DNA from 2 places in the Streptomyces chromofuscus genome. Region 1 is predicted to be linked to the other one. Evidence: predicted binding sites of a transcription regulator. Region 1 holds the regulator's gene; the other holds the start of a gene.
What was found. Region 1 encodes HspR, which represses chaperone genes until heat shock. Its sites were predicted from a motif close to TTGAGNNNNNNNNNCTCAA; they were not measured.
Positions count from the first base shown of each region.

Region 1 (3,755 bases):
GGAAGAATGACCGAAGGGGCGGCGCGCCGCGAGCGCGCACCGCCCCTGCACCCGTGCGCCGAACCGGTTCGCCCGGACGTCGAACCGGCCCGCCGCCGCTACTGGAGCCCGAGCTCCGCGCAGGCGTCCTTGTACTCGGCCGTGCAGATCTCGGACACCTTGTGGATGCCGTCCGCGACCACCGTGTCCTTGATGTTCTCCCGGGTCAGCGCGACCACCGACACCAGCTGGGCCGGGATGTCCTTGTCGGTGGGGCTGTCGACCCGGTCGCGGGCCAGGGCGTCGAACTGGATGTCCTTGCCCTGCACCTTGGCCACGGCCATCTGGGCGGCGGCCTCGGCCTCCTGCGGGTAGGACTTGTACACGCTCATGTACTGCTCACCGGCGACGATCCGCTGCACCGCCGCGAGTTCGGCGTCCTGCCCGGTGATCGGGGGCAGGTCGCTCACGCCGGCCGCCTTCAGGGCCTTGATGACGCCACCGGCCATGCCGTCGTTGGCGGCGTACACGGCGGCGATGTTGTCCTTACCGATCTGCTGGATCGCCTGGGCCATGTTGGCCTCGGCGTTCTCCGGCTTCCAGTCCTTGGTGTCGAAGGACTGGGCGATCGTCACCTTGCCGGTCAGCTCGGACAGCGCGCCCTGCTTGAACTGCTTGGCGTTCGGGTCGGTGGGCGAGCCGTTCATCATGACGATCTTGTCGGCGCTGTCGAGGCCTTCGCCCAGCTCGTCGATGAGGGAACGGCCCTGCACCTCGCCGACGAGTTCGTTGTCGAAGGAGATGTAGGCGTCGATCGGCCCCTCGGCGAGCCGGTCGTAGGCGATGACCGGGATGCCCGCGTCCTTGGCCTTCTTCACCCCGTCGGCGATCGCGTGGGCGTCCACGGCGTCCAGCAGGATGACGTCGACCTGCTCGTCGATCATCTGCTGCAGCTGGGCGGCCTGCTTGGCGGCGTCCGCGTCGGCGTTGGCGTACTGGACCTTGCCCTGGTTCTTGGTGAGCGAGGCCACCCGCTCCTTGATGATCGGGTAGTCGAACTTGTCGTACCGCGTGTTCGCCGTCTCCGGGAGCAGCAGACCGACGGTGATGTCGTTGCCCTTGGTGGGGCTCGCGTCACTGCTGTCGCCCGTCGCTCCCAGCACGCCACAGCCTGCCAGTGACAGGGTCAACGACGAAGCGACCACGGATATGGCGATACGACGACGCATGGAGGAGCCCACTTCTGCTGCTTTCCGGAGGTGGCCGCGACGCTGCGGCCCGCATGACTGAAAAGCCAACGCGTCGACGCCCCTCAGCGTCAAGGGAAATCACTTAACGAGATGGCAACATCACGTTCCGCTTAGTCCGTGAACACGCCGCGAAACCCTTCCCGAGACCCTTTACGCCCCCTCCACACAACGGAGTTGGGGTACACGCACGGAACCGCGCAACCATTCCCTTTCGCCACGAGTCGTATGACGAGCGCCCACCGCGGCGCGCTCCGCGCTCCCGCGCTCCCGACAGAGGACCGAATGAACCCAGCCACCTCCCCTGAAGCGGCAGTTCTACGCGAACACCACCTTCTCGGGGAGAGGCGGTCACCACGCCGGCCGTCCGACGGTGCGAAGCGAGGCGCCGGGAGGCGGCGCGCCGCCCGGCACGGCAAAGGGCCCGGAGATCCAGGCGGATCTCCGGGCCCCTCGTGCCATGTGGTGCCGTCAGTCCGAGGACTGCTGCCGCTTCGGCCGCCACACCACCAGCGCGCTGGTCTGGTGGGCCTCCTGATACGGCACCAGGTCACGCCGGTAGGACGCGTGCACGGCGGCCTCGCGCTGCTGCATCGCCGCCGCGGCGCCGTCCAGCGCGCTCTGCAGCTCCGCGACGCGGGACTGGAGCGCCGCGACCTGGTTCTCCAGTTCGATGATGCGCTTGATGCCGGCCAGGTTGATGCCCTCGTCCTGCGACAGCTGCTGCACCTGGCGGAGCAGTTCGATGTCGCGGGCCGAGTAGCGGCGGCCGCGGCCGGCCGTGCGGTCCGGAGACACCAGCCCCAGGCGGTCGTACTGGCGCAGCGTCTGCGGGTGCAGGCCGGACAGCTGGGCCGCCACCGAGATGACGTAGACCGGAGTCTCCTCGGTCAGCTCATACGGGTTGCGTCGACGGCCGTTGGTGTCCATGGCTTGACTCATGCTCCCTTCGCGGCCTGGAACAGCTCCGCCCGCGGGTCCTCGTCCGCGGTCGCCTCGCGATACGCCTCGAGTGCGTCACGAGCCTTCCCCGTCAGGTCCTTCGGGACACTCACCTCGACGGTGACCAGCAGATCGCCGTGGGTGCCGTCCTTGCGGACCGCGCCCTTGCCCCGCGCTCGCATCGTGCGGCCGTTCGGTGTGCCCGGCGGCAGCTTGAGCGTGACCGAGGGGCCGCCCAGGGTCGGGACCCTGACCTCGCCGCCGAGGGCCGCCTCGGCGAACGTCACCGGGACGGTGACGGTGAGGTTGTCGCCCTTGCGCCCGAAGACGGGGTGCTCCTTGACGTGGACGACCACGTAGAGATCGCCCGCCGGACCGCCCCGCTCACCCGGCGCGCCCTTGCCGCGCAGGCGGATGCGCTGCCCGTCCGACACCCCGGCCGGGATGCGCACCTGCATGGTGCGGGAGGACTTGGCGCGTCCGCTGCCCTTGCAGACCTCGCAGGGGTTCTCCGCGATCAGACCGCGGCCCTTGCAGTCCGGGCACGGGTCGGTGAGGGAGAAGCCGCCGCCGGAGCCGCGCGCCACCTGGCCGGTGCCGACGCACGTCGGGCACACGCGCGGTGTGCCGTTGGCGTCGCCGGTGCCGGAGCAGGCCTTGCACGGCGCCTGCGAGGACATCCGCAGCGGGACCGTCGCGCCCTCGATCGCCTCGGTGAAGCTGAGGGTGACCTCGGACTCGATGTCCTGGCCGCGCCGCGGCTGGGTCCGGGTGCCGGTCGCCCCGCCCCGGTTGAACAGGCCCCCGAAGACGTCACCGAGTCCGCCGCCGAAGCCGCCGCCCGCTCCCCCGCCCTGGGCGCCCCCGAAGAGGTCGCCCAGGTCGAAGTTGAACGAGCCGCCGCCGGCGCCGGGGCCCGGGCGGAAGCCGCCGTTGCCGAACAGCGCGCGGGCCTCGTCGTACTCCTTGCGCTTCTTGGGGTCGCCGAGGACGTCGTTCGCCTCGGAGATCTCCTTGAAGCGTTCCTCGGCCTTGGCGTTGCCCTTGTTGGCGTCCGGGTGGTACTCGCGGGCGAGCTTGCGGTACGCCTTCTTGATCTCGGCCTCGGTGGCGTCCTTGGGGACGCCGAGGACCTTGTAGTAGTCCTTCTCGATGAAGTCCTTGGTGCTCATCCTCGACGTCCCTCCTTCCTCATCCGTTCAACGTCAGCCCTCGTCCGGGCCACCGTTCTCCTTGTCGTCGGCCTGCGTGTCGCTCTCCTCGGCGGGCTTCACGGTCTGCGCGCCCGGCTGGGGCTCGGCGACGGCCACCCGCGCGGGGCGGATGGTGCGCTCGCCGATGCGATACCCCGGCTGGAGGATCGCGACGCAGGTCGTCTCCGTGACGTCCGGCGCGTACGAGTGCATCAGGGCCTCGTGGATCGTCGGGTCGAAGGGCTCGCCCTCCTTGCCGAACTGCTGCAGGCCCATCTTGGCCGCCACGGTCTCCAGCGACTCGGCGACGGACTTGAAGCCGCCGACCAGCTCGCCGTGCTCCCGGGCCCGCCCGATGTCGTCGAGCACCGGCAGCAGCTCGGTCAGGAGGTTC
Region 1 is NZ_CP063374.1:4,300,159-4,303,913, reverse strand. Features, by position in the region: gene IPT68_RS19435 (sugar ABC transporter substrate-binding protein) at 99-1,208, opposite strand; gene IPT68_RS19430 (heat shock protein transcriptional repressor HspR) at 1,698-2,156, opposite strand; gene dnaJ (molecular chaperone DnaJ) at 2,165-3,340, opposite strand; gene grpE (nucleotide exchange factor GrpE) at 3,374-3,755, opposite strand, start outside.

Region 2 (3,755 bases), 1.1 Mb from region 1:
GGGATGGCCTCCAGCACGTTGGCGGTGGCGAGGAAGACGACGTCGGACAGGTCGAGTTCCACTTCCAGGTAGTGGTCGCGGAAGGTGTGGTTCTGCGCCGGGTCCAGCACCTCCAGCAGGGCCGCGGCGGGGTCGCCGCGGAAGTCCGACCCCACCTTGTCGATCTCGTCCAGCAGCACGACCGGGTTCATCGACCCGGCCTCCTTGATGGCGCGGACGATCCGGCCGGGCAGCGCGCCGACGTACGTACGGCGGTGGCCGCGGATCTCGGCCTCGTCGCGCACGCCGCCCAGGGCGACGCGGACGAACTTGCGGCCCATGGCGTGCGCCACGGACTCGCCGAGGCTGGTCTTGCCGACGCCCGGCGGGCCCACCAGGGCCAGTACGGCACCGCCGCGCCGCCCGCCGACGACCCCGAGTCCGCGCTCGGCACGCCGCTTGCGCACCGCCAGGTACTCGGTGATGCGCTCCTTCACGTCCTCCAGACCGGCGTGCTCGGCGTCCAGCACGGCCTTCGCGCCCTGGATGTCGTACGCGTCCTCGGTCCGCTCGTTCCACGGCAGTTCGAGCACGGTGTCGAGCCAGGTGCGGATCCACGATCCCTCGGGCGACTGGTCGGAGGCCCGCTCCAGCTTCTCGACCTCCTTCAGCGCCGCCTCACGCACCTTCTCGGGCAGGTCGGCGGCCTCGACGCGGGACCGGTAGTCGTCCGACTCCTCGCCCTCCTTCTCGCCGTTCAGCTCGCGCAGCTCCTTGCGCACGGCCTCCAGCTGCCGCCGCAGCAGGAACTCCCGCTGCTGCTTGTCGACGCCCTCCTGGACGTCCTTGGCGATGGTCTCGGCGACGTCCTGCTCGGCGAGGTGGTCGCGCAGCTGCTGGGTGGCGAGCTTCAGACGGGCGACCGGGTCGGCGGTCTCCAGCAGCTCGATCTTCTGGTCGAGGGTCAGGAAGGGCGAGTAGCCCGAATTGTCGGCGAGGGCGGAGACGTCGTCGATGGCCTGCACCCGGTCGACGACCTGCCAGGCACCGCGCTTCTTCAGCCAGGCGGTGGCCAGCGCCTTGTACTCCTTGACCAGCTCGGCGACGTGCCCGGGCGCCGGGTCCGGCACGCTCTCGTCGATGCTGGTGCCCTCGACCCACAGCGCCGCACCCGGCCCGGTGGTCCCGGCGCCGATCCGCACCCGGCTCCGGCCCCGGATCAGGGCGCCCGGGTCGCCGTCGGCGAGCCGCCCGACCTGCTCGACCGTGCCCAGCACACCCGTGCTCGCGTAGGTGCCGTCGACCCGGGGCACCAGCAGCACCTTGGGCTTTCCGGGCTCCGATCGGGCGGCGGCCTGCGCGGCCTCCACCGCGGCCCGGACATCTGCGTCGCTCAGGTCCAGCGGAACCACCATCCCCGGCAGCACGACCTCGCCGTCGAGCGGCAGCACGGGCAGGGTGAGCGGTGTGGACGTCGAAGCCATGATCTCCCCTTCGGCAGTCAAGTTGAGCTATGCCGACTCAATGCTTGGGCACGCCGGGATGTTCCCCGGCCCGCGTTCGCTCTCAGCGATCACCTCTGCCGCCGCATGTCCAGCAGCGCACAGCGTTATGCGGGCAATAACGCACAGTTGAGTGCACCTATTACCGGGGGAGCCGTGGACGGAGTGGTGAGGGACTGGGTGGACGGCTGGGTCCTGTCGTGCGGGGCGGCTCCGCCCGTGGCCGAACCCTGGGGGTGGACGGTGGACGTGGGGCTGGCCGAACACGTCACCCGGCAGGTCCTGGGCGGGGTGGACGACGCCGTGGAGGAGGACACCGTCCGGAAGGTGGCGGGCTCGGTGACGGGAGCGGGGGTCCGGCTGAAGGTCTTCGCCGACCCGGCCCGCGTCGGGGGCCTGCTCGGCCCCGGCTGGTGGGTCGATCCCGAACCCGGCTGCCTGATGACCCGGCCGCTCGGTCCGGCCGACGACGAGCCGGACCTGCCCGCCGGCTACCGGCTGCGCACCTGGGCGCGCGGCGGCGTGACGCGCGTGCTGATCGCCGCGCCGGACGGCTCCTGGGCGGCGCGCGGCCAGGTCGCGCCGACCGGCGCCACGGCGGTCGTCAACCGGATCGAGACGTCCCCGGACCACCGCCGCAAGGGGCTCGGCAGCCGTGTCGTGCGGCACCTTCAGCGCGCGGCGGCGGAGCAGGGCGCGGAGACCGGCATCCCGGCGGGGACGCCGACGGGGCGTGCGCTGTACGAGTCGCTGGGGTGGACGGTGCGGGCCCCGCTCACCAGCGCGAAGTTCACGGGCCTGCCCGGACCCGGCACGCGGGGCGCCTGAAGTTCACGGGCCTGCCCGGACCCGGCACGCCGGGCGCCTGAGGTCGGGCGTCCGCGCCGGCGCCTTCGAGCCGTACTCGGCCGGGGACTTCCCGCGCGGCTTCCGGGTCGGCCCGCGCAGGCGACCGGACTTGGGGCCAATCCCTGCCCCTCTCCGGCACCGCCCGCACAGCCGCCACCTCCCGGTGACACGGCACCGCCCGCACAGCCGGCACCTCCCGGTGCATAAGGCACCGCCCGCGCGGATTCCGGGTCGACCCGCGCAGGCGACCGCACTTCGCGGCCACTCCCTGCCCTTCCGCACCGCCCGCACGGCCGCCACCTCCCGATGGACACGGCACCGCCCGCACAGCCGGCACCTCCCGGTGCATAAGGCACCGCCCGCGCGTCTTCCGGGTCGACCCGCGCAGGCGACCGCACTTCGCGGCCACTCCCTGCCCTTCCGCACCGCCCGCACGGCCGCCACCTCCCGATGGACACGGCACCGCCCGCACAGCCGGCACCTCCCGGTGCATAAGGCACCGCCCGCGCGTCTTCCGGGTCGACCCGCGCAGGCGACCGGACTTCGCGGCCACGCCCTGTCCCTCGCCGCCGCCCGCACGACCAGCACCACCCGGCGGACACGGCGCCCGCCGCGACGGTCCTACCCAACCCCGAACAGTTCGCCAGGACATGGGCGTGCCCGGCATCGGCGACGCCCTTCGGCAGTGCGTGATCCCCGTCGTCACCGCGGCGCTGCTCGCAGCCGACGGCGGCAGCGACAGCCGAGGCCGGCCCGCCGTCCTCCCCGAGATCGCGGCCCCCGTGAGGCCGCCCGGTTCACCGGACGTCAACACCGTGTGCGTAATTCAGTCAACGTTCCGTCGCGGAAGTGCCAGGATGGACTGATGCCCACCGAATACGACATCCCCGAAGTCCTGGACCGTCGTGAGGGCCCGCACGGCGAGGTCGTGCTGCGGCGGCACGGGGCGTTGCTGCAGATCATCGCCAACGGCTGTTTCCTGATGGACACATCGGACGGGCGTTCGGAACGCCTGCTGGTCGACGCGGCTCTCGACGCCCTCGACGGCCGTCCCGACCCCCGGGTGCTGATCGGCGGCCTCGGCGTCGGATTCTCGCTCGCACATGCCTCGGGCAACCCGCGTTGGGGCCGGATCACGGTGGTCGAGCGGGAGCGCGCGGTCATTGACTGGCACCGCGCGGGGCCGCTTTCCGCGGTGTCCGGCAATGCGCTGGCCGACCCGCGTACACGGATCGTCGAAGCGGATCTGCTCGATTACGTCAATGAGACTTCCGACACGTTCGACGCGCTGTGCCTGGACATCGACAACGGGCCCGACTGGACCGTCACCGAGGCCAACGCGGGGCTGTACTCGAAGGCCGGACTCGCAGGCTGCGCAAGGGTGTTGAGGCCCGGAGGGGTGCTCGCCGTATGGTCGGCGAAACC
Region 2 is NZ_CP063374.1:5,381,777-5,385,531, reverse strand. Features, by position in the region: gene lon (endopeptidase La) at 1-1,463, opposite strand, end outside; gene IPT68_RS24390 (GNAT family N-acetyltransferase) at 1,638-2,309, shown strand; gene IPT68_RS24385 (spermine/spermidine synthase domain-containing protein) at 3,196-3,755, shown strand, end outside.
Region 2: lon (endopeptidase La) is a predicted target of HspR. The motif match lies at 1,486-1,504, and genes of this name have one in related genera.